Linked DNA regions of Micromonospora rhizosphaerae. The protein of the gene in region 2 interacts with the protein of the main gene of each other region in a pairwise test. Links are inferred from orthologs where the notes say so. Each region holds a gene or a part of one and is shown on either strand. Other genes may lie near its edges.

What was found.
Region 1: the proteins of eno (region 2) and rpe interact in binary tests that used the Escherichia coli proteins (3 or more experiments, as listed by UniProt). The link is inferred for Micromonospora rhizosphaerae from one-to-one orthologs.

What each region holds. Positions count from the first base shown.
Region 1 is NZ_FMHV01000002.1:3,167,692-3,179,160, reverse strand. Bases 5,024-7,743 are described here. They hold rpe (ribulose-phosphate 3-epimerase), read right to left. Parts: upstream 6,864-7,743; coding sequence 6,183-6,863; downstream 5,024-6,182. Other genes in these bases: GA0070624_RS15220 (septum formation family protein), read left to right, coding at 7,121-7,743; GA0070624_RS15230 (response regulator), read right to left, coding at 5,225-6,217. In the rest of the region: GA0070624_RS15260 (FIMAH domain-containing protein), read right to left, coding at 1-501; ribH (6,7-dimethyl-8-ribityllumazine synthase), read right to left, coding at 631-1,131; GA0070624_RS15250 (bifunctional 3,4-dihydroxy-2-butanone-4-phosphate synthase/GTP cyclohydrolase II), read right to left, coding at 1,134-2,402; nicotinamide riboside transporter PnuC, read right to left, coding at 2,399-3,094; GA0070624_RS15240 (riboflavin synthase), read right to left, coding at 3,094-3,741; bifunctional diaminohydroxyphosphoribosylaminopyrimidine deaminase/5-amino-6-(5-phosphoribosylamino)uracil reductase RibD, read right to left, coding at 3,743-4,804; more of GA0070624_RS15220, read left to right, coding at 7,744-8,005; GA0070624_RS15215 (septum formation family protein), read left to right, coding at 8,092-8,979; GA0070624_RS15210 (RsmB/NOP family class I SAM-dependent RNA methyltransferase), read right to left, coding at 9,036-10,664; fmt (methionyl-tRNA formyltransferase), read right to left, coding at 10,661-11,469. UniProt on the Escherichia coli protein: Catalyzes the reversible epimerization of D-ribulose 5-phosphate to D-xylulose 5-phosphate.
Region 2 is NZ_FMHV01000002.1:1,741,011-1,749,867, forward strand. Bases 4,102-7,038 are described here. They hold eno (phosphopyruvate hydratase), read left to right. Parts: upstream 4,102-4,896; coding sequence 4,897-6,180; downstream 6,181-7,038. Other genes in these bases: GA0070624_RS08470 (hypothetical protein), read right to left, coding at 4,102-4,669; GA0070624_RS08480 (FtsB family cell division protein), read left to right, coding at 6,211-6,840; GA0070624_RS08485 (DUF501 domain-containing protein), read left to right, coding at 6,875-7,038. Also shown: GA0070624_RS08450 (hypothetical protein), read left to right, coding at 1-295; GA0070624_RS08455 (nucleoside triphosphate pyrophosphohydrolase), read left to right, coding at 298-1,299; GA0070624_RS08460 (DUF885 domain-containing protein), read left to right, coding at 1,406-3,025; nudC (NAD(+) diphosphatase), read right to left, coding at 3,087-3,920; more of GA0070624_RS08470, read right to left, coding at 3,977-4,101; more of GA0070624_RS08485, read left to right, coding at 7,039-7,432; GA0070624_RS08490 (amino-acid N-acetyltransferase), read left to right, coding at 7,429-7,938; GA0070624_RS35215 (ArsR/SmtB family transcription factor), read left to right, coding at 8,060-8,560; GA0070624_RS08500 (Ppx/GppA phosphatase family protein), read left to right, coding at 8,766-8,857. UniProt on the Escherichia coli protein: Catalyzes the reversible conversion of 2-phosphoglycerate (2-PG) into phosphoenolpyruvate (PEP). It is essential for the degradation of carbohydrates via glycolysis.

The DNA.
Region 1 (11,469 bases), 1.4 Mb from region 2 along the record:
CTCGCCGAACTCGCGTAGTTTCTCCCGGGCCCTGGCGGCGTCACCGCCGGAGAGCGCTTGCTCGACATCCCGCAGCCGCCTGCCCAATTCGTTACCGGCATCACGAGACAGCTGCCCCTGCTGCACGAGTCCGCGGACCGCCGCCTGCATCCCCGCGACGAGGTTCGCTGCGCGTTGGCCGGGCCGGGGGGACGGCTTGGCCGACGGCGACACGGTCGGCGAGGCGGACGGGTCGCCGACCACCGGCGCTTCCGTGGCCTCGGCAGCGGCAGTCTCGCCCGGCGTGGCGAGCACCGCCGGCCCGGCCCCTCCCCCGCCACCGTCGAACGCCATCATCACCGCGACAACCACGACCACGACCACGGCACCCGTGACGGTCACCCACATCAACCGACGCCCGTCATCAGGGGCGCGGTGCCGGCTCCGGCCGGCCCGCACCTGCGGCAGCGGCGCCGTCGGCCAGGCCCGCTCGGCACTGGGCGGATCGGGGATGACAGACACGGCGGACATCATGCCAGAGCCCGCCGGGCCCGACATCCTGTAGCGCCCGCAGGGGGGCGCCAACGGAGCGGGCGCCGTGCTGGTGGGCCTGGTCGACTACCGGGTACCGAGTGGTGGATCGCGGGCGGGTCAGCCGGCGAAGCCGACCCGGTGGCCGTTGGTGGCGTCGAGGCCGCGGATGGCGAGCGCCGCATCCAGCGCCGCCATGGTTGCCGCCCAGCCCTTGTCCTCCGCCGATCCGGGCAGCCCGGCCCGGTCGCGGGCCTGCTCGATGGTCTCCACGGTCAGTACCCCGTGGGCGACCGGCTTGCCCTCGTCGAGCGCGACCCGGGTCAGCCCGTCGGTCACCGACCGGCAGACGTAGTCGAAGTGCGCGGTCGCGCCCCGGACCACCACGCCGAGGGCGACCACCACGTCGTACCGGCGGGCCATCGCCTGCGCCACCACGGGCAGCTCCACCGAGCCGGCCACCCGTGCCACCACGGCCCGGGCCCCGCACGCCTCGGCGGCGGCCACCGCGCGGTCGACCATGTGGTCGGTCAGGTCTCCGTGCCAGCGCGCGGCGACCACGCCGACCGTCAGCCCGGCCGCGTCCACCGTCGTGACGCCCGGTTCGCCGAAACCCGCCATGTCTACGCTCCGATCTCGTCGCTGGCCACCGGACGGCCCATCGGCGCCTCGGTCACCTCGTCCAACTCGTCCAGCAGGTGGCCCATCCGGTCCCGCTTCGTCCGCAGGTACCGTACGTTCTCCGGGTTCGACCGGATCGGCAGCCCCTCGCGGCCGGTCACCGTCAGGCCGTACCCCTCCAGGCCGGCCCGCTTGGCCGGGTTGTTGGTCAGCAGCCGCATCGAGCGGACGCCGATGTCGTAGAGGATCTGCGCCCCGGTGCCGTAGTCCCGGGCGTCGGCGGGCAGCCCCAGGTCGAGGTTCGCGTCCACGGTGTCCCGGCCCAGGTCCTGCAGCTGGTACGCCTGGAGCTTGTGCAGCAGGCCGATGCCCCGCCCCTCGTGCCCGCGCACGTAGAGCACCACCCCGCGCCCCTCCTGTGCCACCCGGGCCAGCGCGGCCTGCAGCTGCGGGCCGCAGTCGCAGCGCAGCGAGCCGAAGACGTCCCCGGTTAGGCACTCGGAGTGCACCCGGACCAGCACGTCCCGGCCGTCGCCGAGGTCGCCCATCACCAGCGCGATGTGCTCGGCCGTGTCGTAGTCGCTGCGGTAGCCGAGCGCCCGGAACACCCCGTACGGGGTGGGCATCCGCGCGTCGGCGACCTGCTCCACCTGCTTCTCGGTCCGCCGCCGGTAGGCGATCAGGTCGGCGATGGTGATCAGGGTGAGCCCGTGCTCGGCGCAGAACTTCCCCAGGTCCGGCAGGCGCATCATGGTGCCGTCGTCGTTGACCAGCTCGCAGAGCACGCCGGCCGGCCGCAGCCCGGCCAGCCGGGTCAGGTCGACCGCCGCCTCGGTGTGCCCGGGCCGGCGCAGCACCCCACCCTCGCGGGCGCGCAGCGGCACCACGTGCCCGGGCCGGGCCAGATCGGTCGGGTCGGTGGACGGATCGGCGAGCAGCCGGATGGTGTGCGACCGGTCGGCCGCCGAGATGCCGGTGGTGACCCCCTCCCGGGCGTCCACGGTCACCGTGTACGCGGTGCCCCGCCGGTCCTGGTTCGTGTGGTGCATCGGCGGCAGGTCCAGCCGGTCGCACTCGGACTCGGTCAGCGGCACGCAGATGTAGCCCGAGGTGTAGCGGACCATGAACGCGACCAGCTCCGGGGTGGCCAGCTCGGCCGCGAAGATCAGGTCGCCCTCGTTCTCCCGGTCCTCGTCGTCGACCACGACGACGGGCCGGCCGGCGGCGATGTCGGCCACCGCCTGCTCGATGCTGCCGAAGGTGGTGGTCATGCGACGGCCTCCGAGTAGGTCGGCGGGACCGGCGTGCGGTCCGGCGGGGTGGCCCGTGAGGTGCGCCACCAGGCGGCCAGGCCCCAGACGCAGAAGGCGCCGTAGACCAGGTACATGGCGGCCGACGGGTAGAAGCCGCCGCGCAGCAGCAGCGGGACACCCACCGCGTCGACGGCGATCCAGATCAGCCAGAACTCCACCCAGCCGCGGGCCATGCCGTAGGTGGCGAGCAGGCTGCCGACCAGGATCCAGGCGTCCGGCAGCGGCCCCCACGAGCCGAGCGCGGCGAGCACCGGGTACGCGGCGGCGGTGCCGACCGCCGCCGCGAACAGCAGCGCGAGGCGTTCCTTGCCGGTCGCCCAGCGGGGCGTCACCGCGGGCTGTTCACCGGCCCCCGAGCGGCGGTTGCGCGACCAGCGCCACCAGCCGTAGAGGCTGACCGCGAAGAAGAAGACCTGCCGGCCGGCCTGGCCGTAGAGGTCGTGCGCCTGCGGGGTGGCGAAGAGGCCACCGAGGAAGACGGTGAAGAGCAGCGCGTTGCCGATCATGCCGACCGGCCAGGCCCAGACCAGCCGGCGCAGCCCGAGCAGCGCCGAGGCCAGGCCGAAGACGTTGCCGACGATCTCCCGGACGAGCACCGGCGAGCCGGCGACCTGGACCTGGGCGTCGAGCAGCCAACCGAGGGGGCCCATCAGAACTCACCCCCCGGCAGGCCGGCGCCGCCCGCCAGCCCGGCACCGCCGGTGACCCGGTCGCCGAGCAGCCGCTCGACGTACTTGGCCAGCACGTCCACCTCGAGGTTGACCGGTTCGCCGACACCCTTGGCACCGAGCGTGGTGAGCTTCAGGGTGGTCGGGATCAGCCCGACGGAGAACCAGTCGTCGCCGACGTCGGCGACGGTCAGCGAGACCCCGTCGATGGTGATCGAGCCCTTTTCCACCACGTAGCGGGACAGCGCGGCGGGCAGCCGGAACCGGACCGTCTCCCACTGCGCGGCCGGCTCCCGGCGCAGCACCTCGCCGACCCCGTCGACGTGCCCCTGCACCAGGTGCCCCCCGAGGCGGCTGCCGAGCGCGGCGGCCCGCTCCAGGTTGACCGGGTCGCCCGGGCGCAGCGCGCCGAGCGCGGAGCGGCGCAGCGTCTCCCCCATCACGTCGGCGGTGAAGACGCCGCCGTCGACGTCGACCACGGTCAGACAGACCCCGTTGACCGCGATCGAGTCGCCGTGCCGGGCGTCCGAGGTGACCAGCGGGCCGCGGATGGCCAGCAGCGCGGAGTCTCCCGCGGTCTCGGTGGTCCGGACGATCTCGCCCAGCTCCTCGACGATGCCGGTGAACATGTCAGGCCTCCCTCTTCCGGGGCAGCGCGGTAATCCGCAGGTCGGGGCCGACCTGCGTAACGTCGGTGATCTCCAGATCGATGGCGTCGGCGATGGTGGTCACGCCGGCGTCGAGCAGCGCGGTCGGGCCGGCGCCGAGCAGCTTCGGCGCGACGTACCCGACGACCTTGTCGACCAGCCCGGCGGCGAGGAACGCGCCGGCCAGCTGGGGGCCGCCCTCCAGCAGGGCCGCCCGCACGCCCCGGTGGTGCAGCTCCGCGAGCAGCGCCGGCAGGTCGACCCGGCCGTCCGGGCCGGCCCCGACCTCCTTGGCGGTGGCGATCCAGGTCCGAGCGGCGCCGTCGCGGACCCGGGCCACCGCCGGGGTACGCCCCGAGCTGTCCACCACCACCCGCAGCGGCTGCCGGATGGCCAGCGTGCCGTCGCGCAGGTTACGGGCGGTCAGCCGGGGGTCGTCGGCGAGCACGGTGCCCACCCCGACGATCACCGCGTCGACCGTGCCGCGCAGCGCGTGCACGTCGATCCGGGCCGCCTCGGAGGTGATCCACATGCTGGTGCCGTCGGCCGCGGCGGAGCGCCCGTCGAGCGTGGCCGCGTACTTCCAGATCACGTACGGCCAGCCGCGGCGCATCGAGGTCAGCCAGGCGATGTTGCCGGCCTCGGCCTCGTCGGCGCGTACCCCGAACTCGACCTGGACGCCGGCGTCGCGCAGGGTGGCGGCGCCGCCGGAGGCGACCGGGTTGGGATCGGGGACCGCGACCACCACCCGGGCGACCCCGGCCTGGATCAGCGCGAGGCTGCAGGGGCCGGTGCGGCCCGTGTGATCGCAGGGTTCCAGGGTGACCACGGCGGTGCCGCCGCGGGCCCGCTCGCCGGCCTGGGCGAGCGCGACGATCTCGGCGTGCGGCCCGCCGGCGTACGCGTGGAAGCCCTCACCGACGACCTCGCCGTCCGCATCCAGCAGCACGCAGCCGACCACCGGGTTGGGGCTGGTGGTGCCGAGCCCCCGGGCGGCCAGCGCGATCGCGCGACGCATCGCCTCGTCGATGGAGACGCTCGCCATCGCCTGCCCCTGCCCTCTCACTCGCCGGTCCGGGCGCGGGCGGGGCTGGGAGGCATCGGCACATATGCCGCAGGCAGGCGGCGGCGGAGATCCGGGGACGGCGGAGCCGACCCCGGGAAGCCCACACGGCGGCTGAGGCGTCAGCGGCCGGCAGGGCCTCCCCGTCCCGCGCGCTGTCTCCCATCCGGACTGTCTGGGAGTGGGTTGGCCCGCTCCCAACCGTCGGCCCCGGATTCTCACCAGGTCCACCGGGCGGCAGGGCCGACCGGGTCGCGGGCTTACCACGGTCGGGCCGTGGATCACCGCCGGTTCGGAATTACACCGAGTCCCGCCAGCGCGTGGTGGGTACACCGGAAGTCTTACACGCGGACCGGCCCGCGGCGCCACGGAGGCGACCTAGCTCACAGATGTCCGGTTCCCTCAGGTGACCCCGCGCCGCCGGTCGACCGCCACGTACGACCCCGGCTGGCTCTTGGCGACCGACTTCATCTCCGAGGCCACCGCGATCGCTTCGAGGGGGTTGGTGAAGCGCTTGCCCGAGTCGGAGAGGGAGACGCCGATGGAGAGGGTGACCAGGGCGGCCCGCCGGATGTTGCCCCGGCGGTCCTTCAGCTCGACGAAGCCCCGTTCCCGATCGGTGGGGTCGTAGAGGGCGTCCGCGGCCTTCTCGAAGTCGACCACGGCCCGGCTGGTCAGCGGCCGGACCTGGCTGGGCGTGCAGACGATGACGAAGTCGTCGCCGCCGACGTGGCCGAGGAAGGCCGGCGGCAGCCCGATGGAGACCACCGCCCGGTGCAGGCTGCGGGCCAGCGCCGAGATGAACTCGTCGCCGCGGACGAAGCCGTACCGGTCGTTGACGCTCTTGAACCGGTCGATGTCGACGTAGCCGACGGCGTAGTCCACCCCGCTGCGGACCCGGTCGCTGATCTCCCGCCGGATCCGGCTGTTGCCGGGCAGCCCGGTCAGCGGGGAGACCTCCCGGAACTCCTTGTTCCGCCGCAGGGTCGAGCTGACCCGGGCCACCAGTTCGGCGGTGTCGAAGGGCTTGACCAGGTAGTCGTCGGCGCCGGCGCTGAGGCCGTGCACCTTGTCCACGGTCATCCCCTTGGCGGTCAGCATGATCACCGGCAGGGCGGAGGTCATCGGATCGGCGCGCAGCCGGCGGGTCAGCTCGAGGCCGTCGATGCGCGGCATCATCAGGTCGACCACGGCCAGGTCCGGTCGTTGCCGCTCGATCACCTCGAGCGCCTCCTGGCCGTCGCTGGCGTGGATCACCTCGAAGCCGTGCAGCCGCAGGTTGAACTCGACGAAACGCGCGATGTCCTCGTCGTCGTCGACGACCAGGATGACGTCGGGTCGCTCGCCGGACGGGTCCACCTCAGGCCCCGGGGAACGCGCGTTCCGCCAGCGCACGCAGGCGGCGTACCGCCTCGGCCGGATCGTCGGCGCCGTAGACGGCGGTGCCGGCGACGAAGGCGTCCGCGCCGGCCGCGGCCGCCTGCTCGATGGTGTCGGCGGCGATCCCGCCGTCCACCTCGATGCGCAGTTCGAGGTGGCCGCTGTCGACGTGCCGGCGGGCGGTGCGCACCTTCTCCAGCAGTTGCGGGATGAACCGCTGCCCGCCGAAGCCGGCCTTGATCGTCATGATCAGCAGGGTGTCGAAGCTGGGCAGCAGCTCCAGGTACGGCTCGATCGGGGTGTCCCGGTCGATCGCCAGCCCCGCCTTGGCCCCGGCCGAGCGGAGTTCCTTGGCCAGCGCGACCGGGTCGTCGCACGCCTCGGCGTGGAAGGTGACGTTGTACGCCCCGGCGTCGGCGTACCCGGGCGCCCACCGGCGCGGGTCCTCGATCATCAGGTGCACGTCGAAGGGAAGCTCGGTCGCGGCGCGCAGGCTCTGCACCACCGGCAGCCCGATGGTCAGGTTCGGCACGAAGTGGTTGTCCATGACGTCCACGTGCAACCAGTCGGCGGCGTGCTCGACGGCGCGGACCTCTTCGGCGAGGCGGGCGAAATCGGCGGCCAGGATGCTGGGCGCGACGATCGGCGGCGGTACGGTCACGGGGCCAGTGTACGAACGTGGCCACCCGCCGCCCGCAGCGCGGCACCGAGACGGACTCCTGGTGATCCGGCCGTGACCGGCGGTGCAGCAGGAACCCTTCCCCCGCCCACATCCCGGACGAAAAGACATCTGCGACTGGCCGATCGACCGAAAGACGGCAACACTCCATCGGGGACGGTCACTTATGCTGCACGCCCGGTGGCGGGAACGCCGCACGGGCGCGGCGACCGGCTGTCAGCTCCCGGAAAGGGCGGACGATGCGACGGTGGCTCTCGGCGCTGGCGCTGGCCGGCACGGCGACGGTGGTGTTGGGCGGCTGCGTCCAGCCGCAGCGGGCGGACGGCGACCTGATCGACGACTGGCCCGCCCTGCCGGCACCCCGGCTGTTCATGCCCGCTCCGGACGCCTGCCTGCCCCGGCTCACCGCCGTCGTACCGGCCGGCACGTACGAGACGGTGGACTGCGCCCGCAGCCACCTCGCCGAGGCCGTGCACGTCGGCACCTTCGGGCCGGCCGCGGGCGGCACCCGCCCCGAACCGGGCTCCGCCGCGCTGCGCACCGCGCGGGCGGAGTGCGATCAACGGGCCCGGGAGGTGATCGGCGGAGACTGGCACTCCGCGCGGCTCAACCTCAACATCGCGCTCCCCCCGGTCACCGCCTGGGTCGCCGGCGCCCGCTGGTACCGGTGCGACCTCAGCGAGACCGACAGCGTCGACAGCACCCGGGCGATCAACCGGGTCGGCAGCCTGCGGGGCTCGATGGTCGGCGACAACTCGCTCGTGCACCGCTGCTTCGACCCGAAGCTGATCGGCAACAACCTGAACTACATGGCGCCGGTGCTCTGCACCGAGCCGCACCGGGCCGAGTTCGTCGGTGTCTACGTGGAACGCGACCTGAGCTGGGTGCAGTTCACCAAGGCCAGCCAGCAGGTGCACCGGCGGTGCATGGCCCTGATCGCGGCCTTCGCCAACGTGCCGAACAACAGCGACCTGCCGTACCGGGCCGGCTCGATCTTCTATCCGCCGTCGCGGCGGGAGTGGGAGGAGGGCGACCGGGGGGTGCGCTGTTTCCTGTGGAGCGACGACCGGCGGCTGACCCGCTCGATGCGCGGCGTCGGCCCACAGGGGCTCCCCGCAATCTGACCTCCGGTGCCGTATGCTGCTGCGCCGTGGCGTACCCGGCGCTCGGAGCCGGTCGGCGCGACCACGGACTGCGGGGAGGTCGGCGGATGCGGCGATGGTGGACGGCGGTCGCCGTGGGCGTGACGGCGGCGCTGGCGCTCGCCGGCTGCGCGCCGGCGGGGGTGGACCGGGACCTGGGCGACGACTGGCCGGCCTTCGGGGCGGCGAAGGGCTTCGTGCCGGATAACGGCGTCTGCCACCCCACCGCCCAGGACGTCGGCTACCTCAGCGGTTACAACCCGGTCGAGTGCACCCAGTCGCACCGGGCGGAGACCCTGCACGTCGGGACGCTGACCGGCAAGGACGCCGCCCGCAGCGCTCCCCCGCGCGCCGGTTCGAACGAAATGCGGACGGCTCGCGCGGAGTGCGACCGGCAGGTCAGCAAGGCGGTGGGAGCCGAATGGCGCTCGGGTCGACTGGTCGTTGCCGTCGTCTTCCCCTCGCCGCTGGCCTGGAAGGGCGGTGCCCGCTGGTTCCGCTGCGACGTCTCCGAGGTGGCCAGCCTGGACGACATCAGCCTCATCGCCCGCACCGCCACGCTGAAGAACGCGCTGGCCGAAGGCTCCCCCCTGGCCCTCGGCTGCTTCAACCCCAAGCTCTCCAAGGACGACATCGAGGAGATGCGGCCGGTCTCCTGCACCGCGAAGCACCACGCCGAGTTCGTCGGGGTCTACCAGGCGCCGGACATCAGCTACGCCGAGTTCAAGCGCACCGCGCTGCGCGTGCACAAGGCCTGCCGGGGGCTGATCGCGAAGTACGTCAAGGTGCCGAACAACGGCGACATGCTGTACCGCTCCGGCACGATCATCTACCACCCCTCGGAGGAGGAGTGGAAGGACGGCAACCGGGGCGTGCAGTGCTTCCTCTGGCTGGACGACCGCACGCTGACCCGCTCGCTGAAGGGGGCGGGCAGCAAGGGCCTGCCGATCCGGTGAGCCGGGCCGGCCCGGGCCGGCCCGTCCCCGGTCCCGGCTGGCTGACCTGACCGCGCTCAGCCCCGGCGCAGCACCGCCAGGAACATCGCGTCCGTGCCGTGCCGGTGCGGCCAGAGCTGCACCGTCGGCCCGTCGCCGAGCCCTGGCATGCCGGCCGGCAGCAGCGGCCGGGCGTCGACGAAGTCGACCGGGAAACCGCACCGGCGGGACGCCTCGGTCACCGTCACGTGCGTCTCCACGGTGTGCGGGGAGCAGGTGACGTAGGCGACCAGGCCGCCGGGGCGGACCGCCCGCAGCGCCGCGGTGAGCAGCTCCCGCTGCAGCCGGGTCAGCGGCGGCAGGTCGGAGGGCTGACGACGCCAGCGCGACTCCGGCCGGCGGCGCAGCGAGCCGAGACCGGTGCAGGGGGCGTCGACCAGCACCCGGTCGAAGTGCTCCTCCGGCAGCTTCGGATCGGAGCCGACCGTCCGCCCGTCGGTGTTCAGCACGTTGACCGGCAGGTTGCGGGTGGCCTGGGCGACCAGCCGGGCCCGGTGCTCGGCCACCTCGACGGCGGTCACCCGGGCGCCCCGCTGCGCGGCGAGCGCGCCGAGCAGGCCCGTCTTGCCGCCGGGACCGGCGCAGAGGTCGAGCCAGCGACCGTCCGGGCCGTCCAGCGGCGCGACCGCCAGGGCGTTCGCCACCAGTTGGGAGCCCTCGTCCTGGACGTGCGCCCGGCCCTCGGTCACCGCCCGCAGCTCGCCCGGCGCGCCGCCGGGCAGGTAGACGGCGTACGGGGAGAAGGCGCCGGGGGCGCCACCCACCTCGTCGGCCAACTCCACCGGGTCGGCCAGGCCCGGGCGGGCGCAGAGGTGCACCGGTGGGCGTTCGTTGTCCTCGATGAGCAGCCGGGTCGTCTCGCCCAGATCGCCGCCGAGCGCCTCGGCGAAGGCTCGCACGATCCACTGCGGATGGCTGTACGCCAGCGCCAGGTGCCCGACCGGGTCGACGTCCATCGACGGGGCGAGCTTCGCCACCCAGGCGTCGGCGTCCCGGGTGGCCACCTCGCGGAGCACCGCGTTGGCGAACCCGGTGGCGCCCGGGCCGACCGAGCGCACCAGGTCGACGGTCGAGGAGACCGCCGCGTGCGCCGGCACCCGGGTGTGCAGCAGCTGGTACACGCCGAGGCGCAGCGCGTCGCGGACCGGCGGGTCGATCCGCTGCACGTCCCGCCCGGCCGCGTCGGTGATGATCGCGTCCAGGGTGCCGGTGTGGCGCAGCGTGCCGTAGGTCAGCTCGGTGGCGAAGGCGGCGTCCCGGCCGATCAGCCCCTCCTCGCGCAGCATGATCGGCAGCACCAGGTTGGCGTACGCGTCGTCCCGGTGCACCGCCGCGATCGCCCGGTAGGCCACCTGCCGCGGCAGGTCCACCGCCGGGCGGCCCGGGCGACGGGCGCCGCCCCGCTGCCCGCCACGGGCGGGGCGCTCACCGCGCTGGCCGGCTCGGGGGCGCTCGCCGCGGGGGAACCGCTCACCGCGCTCACCCCCGACGCCCCGGCCGCCCGCGCCGGACCGGTCGGCCCGGGGGCGCTCGCCGCCTCCAGAGCGGCCTCCGTCGGCGCCGGACGACCGCGCGCCCTCGCCGCGCCCGGCATCGGAGCGCTCGCCCCGGGGCGGACCGGCGGGCCGCTCGGCGGGGCCCGTCACGAGAACTGCTCCCCGGCGGCGACCCGGGCGCCGCGCGCCCAGTCGCTCGCCGACATGGCCTTCTTGCCGGCCGCCCGGACCTCGCCGAGCTGGACCGGGACCGTGGCCGTGCCGGCCAGCACCCGGGACCTCTCCACCAGCAGCTCACCCGGCTTCAGCTCGGGACCGTTGGCCACGGGGCCGACCGGGCCGAGCTTGACCCGGTCGCCGCGGAAGGTTGTCCAGGGGCCGGGGGCCGGGGTACAGGCGCGGATCCGCCGGTCCACCGCGAAGGCCGGATCGGTCCAGCGCACCCGGGCGTCCTCGACGGTCAGCTTCGGGGCCAGTGACACCCCGTCGGCGGGCTGCGGCTCGGCCCGCGCGGTGCCGGCCTCGATCGCGTCGAGGACGGCCACCAGCAGGCCGGCGCCGGCGTGGGCGAGCCGCTCCAGCAGGTCCCCGGAGGTGTCGGACGGGCGGATCTCGTCGGTCACCGTGCCGAACACCGGGCCGGTGTCCAGCCCCGCTTCGAGCTGGAACACGCTGGCCCCGGTCAGCTCGTCGCCGTGCAGCACGGCGTGCTGCACCGGAGCGGCCCCGCGCCACGCGGGCAGCAGCGAGAAGTGCAGGTTGATCCAGCCGTACGGGGGGATCTCAAGGGCTTCCGGCGGCACCAGCGCGCCGTACGCGACGACCGGCACGCAGTCCGGGGCCAGCTCCCGGAGCCGGTCCAGGAACTCGGGCTCGCGGGGCCGGGCCGGGGTGAGCACCTCGACGCCGTGCGCGTCCGCCCAGGCGCCCACGGGCGAGCGGACCAGGCCACGAC
Region 2 (8,857 bases):
CAAGGCCGGCGTGGCCCCGGCCGGCTGGTCCGCGGAGGAGCAGGCCAAGCAGTTCGAGCAGGCGGCGTTCACCCGGCAGGTCTCCGCGGTGAGCGCGGCGCTCCAGGACGAGGTGAAGAAGCTCGACGTCACGGTCAACCCGCGGTTCCCCGCCCTGGAGATTCCGGCGCTGCTGCAGACCCAGAACGGCTTCCGCCAGTACGACCTGCCGTACGTCGAGGGCAACCGGCAGGTCACCGACATCTCCACCCCGGAGCCGGTGGCCACCGAGCCGACCGGTCCGGCCGCCTCCTGAGCATGACCGCGCGGATCGTCCTGCTGGTCACCTCGCCCCGGCTGCCGGCCGGCCTGCTGACCGCGGCCGCCTGGGACGTCGTACGCCAGGCCCCGGTGCTGGCCGGCTCGGAGAGCGAGCTGAGTGCGGCGATCCGCGCGGCGGACGCCGAGGTCACCCTGGTGGCGAGCGGGGCGACCCAGGCGCTGCTCGACGCGGCCGCCGCGCACGGCACGGCGGTCTGGCTGGCCGGGCCGACCGGCGACGAGGCGCTGGCCCGGGAGCTGGGGCTGCGGTTGGCCCGCGAGCCGGGCCTGGCCGAGCTGGAGCTGATGTACGGCTCGTGGGATCCGCCCGGGGCCCGGCTGCTCGACGCGGTCGAGGTGATGGACCGGCTCGCCTCGCCGGGCGGCGACCCGTGGAAGCGGGCGCAGACCCACCGCAGCCTGGCCGGCTTCCTGCTCGAGGAGTGCTACGAGGCGTACGACGCGATCAGCGCCGACGACACCGACGCGCTCCGCGAGGAGCTGGGTGACGTGCTCCTCCAGGTGCTGCTGCACGCCCGGCTCGCCGAGGAGCTGCCCGAGGGCAAGCGGTGGACCGTCGACGACGTGGCCGGCGGCCTGGTCGACAAGATGGTCCGCCGCAATCCGCACGTCTTCGCGGGGGAGCAGGCCGGCACGCTGGAGGAGATCACTGCGAACTGGGAGCGGATCAAGCGGGCCGAGAAGGCCCGCGAGTCGGTGCTCAACGGCATCGCGCTGAGCCAGCCGGCGCTCGCCCTGGCCGCCAAGATCCTGGACCGAGCCGCCCGCGTCCACCTGGCCGTGCCCCTCCCGATGACCGACGCCCAGCCGGACGCCGCGGCGAGACTGGGCGCCACCCTCCTGGCCACCGTCGCGGCGGCCCGCAACGAGGGCCTCGACCCCGAGGCCGCCCTCCGCCGCGCCACCCTCGCCCACGCCGACGCCATCCGCACGGCCGAACGCGCCCTCCGGCCCTCCGGCCCCGACCAGCCGAGTTGATCAAGAAGTTTGCGTCGGGAGACGTGCTTTCGCTGACGCTAACTTCTTTGATCACCGCAGGCTGCGGCGGGGCCTCGGCGGGTGGGGAGATCGGTAGGGTCTGGGCATGGAGTCGTTCGTGCCGCTCGCCGAGCGGATCGTGGAGGCGTTGCTGGAAAGCCGGCCGGGGCTCGCGTCGTCTGCGGGCGACCACCGGTACGACGATCGGCTGCCCGACCTCTCGGCCGACGCCCTCGCCGCCGACCAGGCGATGCTCAAGGACGCGGCCGACGCGCTCTCGGAGATCGACCCGGACTCTCTCGACGTCGATGAGCAGGTCGACCATGCGCTGCTCAGCAGCATGGTCGACCGGGAGCTGTTCGAGGCGACGGAGATCCGCGCGCACGAGTGGGACCCGCTGCGGCACAACCCCGGCCCGCTGCTGCACGCCCTGCTCGCCCGCCCGTACGCCCCGGCCGAGGTGCGGCTGACCCACCTGGCCGGGCGGCTGGCGGCCGTACCGGACGCCCTGGCGACCGCGCGCGCGACGCTGCGCGACATGCCGCGGATCCACGCCGAGACGGCGGTCGGGCAGTTCACCGGCACGGCCGCGCTGATCCGCGACGAGGTGTCGGTGCTGCTGAACGAGGCGCCCGGGCTGTACGACCGGGTCGAGCCGGCGGCGACCGCGGCGATCGCCGCGCTCGAGGAGTTCGTGGCCTGGCTGCGGATCGGCCTGGCCGCCGACGCCGGGCCGGGGCGCGACCCCCGGCTGGGCCGGCCCCGCTGGGAGGCACGGCTCTGGCACACCCTCGACACCGAGCTGGGCGCCGCCGAGGTGCAGCGCCGCGCCTGGGCCAACCTGGAGCGGGTCACCGCGGAGATCCGCGAGGCGGCCGTCGAGCTGGTCGGCGGCCCGGCCGACGACGAGACCGTACGCCGGGCGCTGGACCTGCTGGCCGCCGAGCATCCGAACGACCAGTCCATCGTGGACCTCGCCTCGATCACCCTGGACGAGGCGACGGACTTCGTCCGCGACCACGATCTGATCACCCTGGTCGACGACCCCTGCGTAATCCAGGAGATGCCGGAGTTCGCCCGGGGCGTGGCGGTGGCGTACTGCGACTCGCCGGGCCCGCTGGAGACGGCGAACGTGCCGACCTTCTACTGCATCGCGCCCACCCCGGCGGATTGGCCGGCGCACCGGGTCGAGTCGTTCTACCGCGAGTACAACGACCACATGATCCGCAACCTGACCGTGCACGAGGCGATGCCGGGCCACTTCCTCCAGCTCGCCCACGCCCGTCGGCACACCGGCCCGACCCGGGTTCGCCCGCTGACCGAGTCCGGGGTGTTCGTCGAGGGCTGGGCGGTCTACGCCGAGGAGCTGATGGCCGGCGTCGGCTTCGGCGGCCTGCCGGTGCGCCTGCAGCAGCTCAAGATGCAGCTGCGGATGACCATCAACGCGCTCCTCGACCGGCTGGTGCACTGCGAGGAGCTGCCCGAGTCCGAGGCGATGGCGCTGATGACCGGGCGCGGCTTCCAGGAGGAGGGCGAGGCGGCCGGCAAGTGGCGGCGGGCGCTGCTCACCTCGACCCAGCTCTCCACCTACTTCGTCGGCTGGAGCGAGATGGCCGACATCGCCGCCGCCCGCCCCGACGGGGTTTCGATGCGGGAGTGGCACGACGCGATGCTCGCCCACGACTGCCCGCCGCCGCGCCACCTGCGCACCCTGCTGGGCGGGTAAGGGCCGCCCCCCGTAGAGCAGGGTCCCCTGTCAACACCCCGCCGGGCGCGGACGGCGGCGGTCAGCGCCGCGGGCGGACGGCGACCGCGTCGATCAGCCAGCGCGAGATGGAGTACGCCGGCGGCAGCTCCGCCGGCAGCGCGTCCAGCGGGAACCAGCGGGCCTCGGCCAGCTCCCTACCGTCGACCACCGGTTCGGCGCTCGGCTCGATGGCCGTGGCGGTGAAGCCGGCCAGCAGGGTGCCCGGCCCGGACATCGCCCAGGGCTGGCTGCCGAAGTAGGTCGGCTCGGCGATGGCGAGCCCCACCTCCTCGGCGACCTCCCGGTGGGCGGCCGCCTCCAGCGACTCGCCCGCCTCGACGAAGCCGGCCACCAGGGCCCACAGCCCGGTCGGGCCGTACGCGTGGCGGACCAGCAGCAGTTCGTCGGGGCCGCCACGGCCGGGGCGGGTGATCGCGACCAGCACCGCGGCGGAGAGCTGCATCGGCACGTACAGGTCGCAGTCGGGGCAGCGCCGCGCCGTCTCGCCGGGCACGTCGGCCAGTTCCGCCCGGCAGGCCCCGCACCACCGGTGGGTACGCCGCCAGGTCAGCACCGCCAACGCCCGCCCGGCCAGCGTCACCGGCGGCTCGGGCAGCTCGGCGGCGAGCGCCCGCCAGCTCCGCCAGCGCCCCGGCAGATCCTCGGCGTCCGCCACCTCGGCCGCCCAGGCCGGTACGCCGTCCAGCGTGCCGACCGGCACCCAGTCGGTCCCCGCCGGCAGGTCGCCGACCCATGGGAAGTGCCCGTCCGGTCCGGTCAGCAGCTTGCGCCCGGCAACCGGCAGGGCGATGTCGGTCGGCGCCGGCGGTGTACCGGCGGCCGCGCCGGGGACGAACCCGCGGGCGGCAGCCACCGGGCGGGCGGGGGCGCCCGGTGCGGGGCCTCCGCGAGAATCGGGCGACGGCTCGGTCATGGGGTCGGGGAGCGGCGGTCGACGACGCCGGCCCCGGGCGGCACGTCGAAGGCGGCCGGGTCCACCGTCTCCGTGTAGCGGCTCAGGGCCGCCTCCGCCGGCTTGCCGTCGAGAGTCCCGGTGAAGCTGCCCAGCACACCTTCGGTGGTGACGCAGGCGGTGAAGCTGTCGCCGGACCGGGTGACGTCGACGCAGGTGGCGTGGTGCCCGGCGAGCGTGGTGTCGCTCTGCATGATGGTCGCCGCAGGATCGAGGGCGGCGTCGGTCAGCAGCCGGATCACGGCCGGCGGGGTGACCAGCCCGTGCCTGCCGATCTCCGTGTAGACGATCACCGAGGGCCGCCCGGCGGTCAGCACCGGCGGCAGCACCGTGCAGGAGGTGTGCCCGGTGGCGGTCTCGCACCGGGTCAGGGCCTGCTGGGTCACCACGATCTTGCCGTCCGGCCAGCTGTACGCCGACTGGAGCGGGTCCCGCGTCTGGGCGATCGAGGCGGTCCGTCCACCGGCGAGCTGGTAGTCGGCGGCCCAGGTCTGCTCCAGCGCCCGGTCCATCCGGGCGGCGAGGTCGTTGACCAGGTCGGCCCGCCCGAGAGCCTGTCCGGCGTCGTCGAGGGCCTGGCACCCGGTGACCGTGAGCGACGCGATGACCGAGGCGGCGAGCACGCGGAGAGTGGTCGAGGGGGCGGGCATGCCGCCCAGCCTCGTTGATCGGGGCAACGTCGTGCAAACTCGTTGCCGGTTGACGTACGAGAATTCGGGAATGTCCGTCGTGGCGAGGCGGCGAAGGTCGTCCTGGCCCAGCGCGCCGGGCCACGACGTGCGCCCAGCCGTCGCCCGATACGCTGCGTTCAACACCTGCCCCAGCCGCACCGTCGCGGCCCATGCCGGACCGGAACACACAAACGAGGAGCGACTCAGTGGCAACCATCGAGGGAATCGTCGCCCGGGAGATTCTGGACTCGCGAGGCAACCCGACGGTCGAGGTCGAGGTCGGGCTCGACGACGGCACGATCGCCCGCGCCGCGGTGCCGTCCGGCGCCTCCACCGGCGCCTTCGAGGCGCTCGAGCTGCGCGACGGTGACGCCGACCGCTACCAGGGCAAGGGCGTGGAGAAGGCGGTCACCAACATCGAGGACAAGATCGTCGACCAGCTCATCGGGTACGAGGCCAGCGAGCAGCGGTTGATCGACCAGAAGATGATCGACCTCGACGGCACGGACACCAAGTCCGAGCTGGGCGCCAACGCCATCCTCGGCGTCTCGCTGGCGGTGGCCAAGGCTGCCGCGGGTAGCGCCGAGCTGAGCCTCTTCCGCTACCTGGGCGGCCCGAACGCGCACCTGCTGCCGGTGCCGATGATGAATATCCTCAACGGTGGCGCGCACGCCGACACCAACGTCGACATCCAGGAGTTCATGATCGCGCCGATCGGCGCGCCGACCTTCCGCGACGCGCTGCGCTCCGGCGCCGAGGTCTACCACACGCTCAAGTCGGTGCTGAAGAAGAAGGACCTCTCGACCGGGCTCGGCGACGAGGGCGGCTTCGCCCCGAACCTGCCCACCAACTCCGCCGCGCTGGACCTGATCGCCGAGGCGGTGGAGAAGGCTGGCTACAAGCTCGGCACCGACATCGTCTTCGCCCTCGACGTCGCCGTCACCGAGTTCTTCGACAACGGCAGCTACACCTTCGAGGGCGCGACCAAGTCCGCGGAGGAGATGAGCAACTACTACACCAAGCTCGTCGGCGACTACCCGATCGTGTCCATTGAGGACCCGCTGTCGGAGGACGACTGGAGCGGCTGGGCCACCCTGACCGCCGCCATCGGCGACCGGATCCAGATCGTCGGCGACGACCTCTTCGTCACCAACCCGCAGCGGATCGCCCGCGGCATCGCCGAGAAGACCGCCAACGCGGTGCTGGTCAAGGTCAACCAGATCGGCTCGCTGACCGAGACCCTGGACGCGGTGGACCTGGCCCACCGGGCCGGCTTCAAGTGCATGATGAGCCACCGCTCCGGCGAGACCGAGGACACCACCATCGCCGACCTGGCGGTGGCCACCGGCTGCGGCCAGATCAAGACGGGTGCCCCGGCGCGCTCCGACCGGGTCGCCAAGTACAACCAGCTCCTGCGGATCGAGGAGGAGTTGGCCGACGCGGCGCGGTACGCCGGCGCGAGCGCCTTCCCGCGCTACCGTTCCGCCTGACGCGCGAAGCTCCGGGGGAGGGGTGTGACGATGCAGCAGCGCCGCACACCGGGTGGTCAGCGTCCCGCCCGCCGGCCGGGTCAGGCCGGCCGGACGGCGGGTGCGGCCCGGACCCGATCGTCGGTGGGTGGCGTCCGCGCCGAGCCGCGCGGCGCCGCCGGCCGGTCGCCCGGCGCGGCCCGCGGCGCGGAGGGCGTACGCTCCGCGAGCCGGCCCGCCGCCGCTCGGCGTACCGCGGCCGGCGGCACCGTCAAGCGGCTCGTCGCACCCCACCCCCGGCGCCTCACCGGGCGGGCCACCGTGCTCTTCGCGGTGCTGATCGCCCTCGCCCTGGCGTACACCTACCCGGTGCGCGTCTACCTCGACCAGCAGGCCGACATCGAGCGGATGGAAGCGTCCCAGGCCGACCAGCGCAAGCGGATCGAGGAGCTCTCCGCCGAGGCGGCCAAGTGGCAGGACCCGGCGTACATCGAGAGCCAGGCCCGGGAGCGGTTCTTCATGGGCAAGCCCGGGGAGACCCTGCTGGTGGTGCTCTCCGACCCGGAGGGCGCCGCCAAGGACGCGGGCGCCATGCCGGCGCCGCCGAAGGGGCCGGATCCCTGGTACGGCACCCTGTGGTCGAGCGTGCAGGCGGCCAACGCCGATCAGCCCGACAAGTGAGCATCACCCCAGCACCGAACGAGAGATGGGCACCGTGACCGTCGTACCCCCGCCCGACCCGGCGGCGGATTCCGTACCCCCGCCGGAGCGGCAACCGGCCACCGAGGCCGACCTGGCCGCGGTGGCCGCGCAGCTCGGACGCCCGCCCCGGGGCACCCGGGCGGTGGCCCACCGCTGTCCCTGCGGCCTGCCCGACGTGGTGGAGACGACCCCGCGGCTGGCCGACGGCACGCCCTTTCCGACGCTGTTCTACCTGACCTGCCCGCGGGCGACCGCCGCGTGCAGCCGGCTGGAGTCGGCGGGGCTGATGAGGGAGATGGCCGACCGGCTGGCGGCCGACCCGGAGCTGGCCGCCCGGTACCGGGCGGCGCACGAGGACTACCTGGCCCGCCGGGAGGCGATCGGCCACGTGCCGGAGATCTCCGGCATCTCGGCCGGTGGCATGCCCGGCCGGGTGAAGTGCCTGCACGTGCACCTCGGGCACGCGCTCGCCGCCGGCCCGGGGGTTAACCCGTTCGGCGACGAGACGCTGGCGCTGGTGGAGAAGTGGTGGGCCACCGGCCCGTGCGTGGACGTCCCGGCGGAGCAGTGACCGGGGACGAGATCGTGGTCCGCCGGGCCCGGACGAGCGACGTACGTGGGATCCGGCGGCTGGTGGACACCTACACCGACGACCGGCGGCTGCTCAGCAAGGCCACCGTCACCCTCTACGAGGACGTGCAGGAGTTCCGGGTCGCGGTGACGCCCGACGGCACGGTCGTCGGCTGCGGCGCGCTGCACGTGATGTGGGAGGACCTGGCCGAGATCCGCACCGTCGCGGTGGACCCGACCTGGCGGGGCCGCAAGATCGGCCACCGGATCGTCGGCGAGCTGATCGACGCGGCCCGGGAGGTGGGCGTGGCCCGGATCTTCGTGCTCACCTTCGAGACCCGGTTCTTCGGCTCGTTCGGCTTCCGCGAGATCGACGGCGCGCCGGTGCCGCATCCGGTCTACGAGCAGCTGCTCCGGTCGTACGACGAGGGCGTGGCCGAGTTCCTGGACCTGGAACGGGTCAAGCCCAACACCCTCGGCAACACCCGCATGCTGCTGCGCCTCTGACGCCAGGTGCGACCACCGCCGCCGCGTCAGGCCCGCCGGGGGTGGGCCGCGAAGAAGTCCCAGATCAGGTCGGTGGCCACCAGGCCCGCATCCGGCGCGGCGAGCAGCCCACCGGTTGGCGATGCGCGGACTGGAGGGCCTGTTTCGTGGCTTGCACCCGGCGATCCGCTGGCGGCCACCCGTGCTGGAGGTGCGGACCTGGTGGGGTGGGGAAATGGCCGGGACCGGCCAGGGCCTCGTGCTGCTGCCCTCGCCGTTGGCAGGTCCGCTCCCGCGGGTGCTGGTCGAGCCCCGCCGGCCGGTCCTGCTCGTCTACCCCGTGGCGATGCCGCGGCGGGCCGCCGACCCGGCCGCCGAGCCACTCGGTCGCCTGCTGAACGGCACCCGGGCGGCGGTGCTGCGTCGCCTCGCCGAGCCCGGACGGCACACCACCACCGCGCTCGCTCGCGCCGTCGGGGTCAGCCTCTCCTCGGCCTCGGAGCACGCGACGGCCCTGCGGGCCGCCGGTCTGATCACCACCGACCGCACCGGCGCGGCGGTCCAGCACCGGCTGACACCGCTCGGCGCACACCTGCTCGGCGAGTTCCCCGGTGCCGCAGTTGCCGACCGTCCCGAGTGCTGAGCGGCCCGGCCCCCAGCTGCGCCGCTTCGGCATTCGCCGTGTCGACCTGCCGGCGACATGACGCTCACGAGGGATATGCCTGTCGGTCATATTTATGACTCGTAGGCATATCGCTCCATGGGTCACCGTCTCCCGGGCGCGGGTCAGGTTGTACCGCGGGGCGGGACCGTCTGGCTGCCGTATGGTTGCTGCCGTGACGACGCGCGTGGCCGCCATCGACTGTGGGACCAACTCCATCCGACTGCTGGTCGCCGACCTGCCCGACCCGTCCGCCGGCCCGACGGCGCCGCTGGTCGA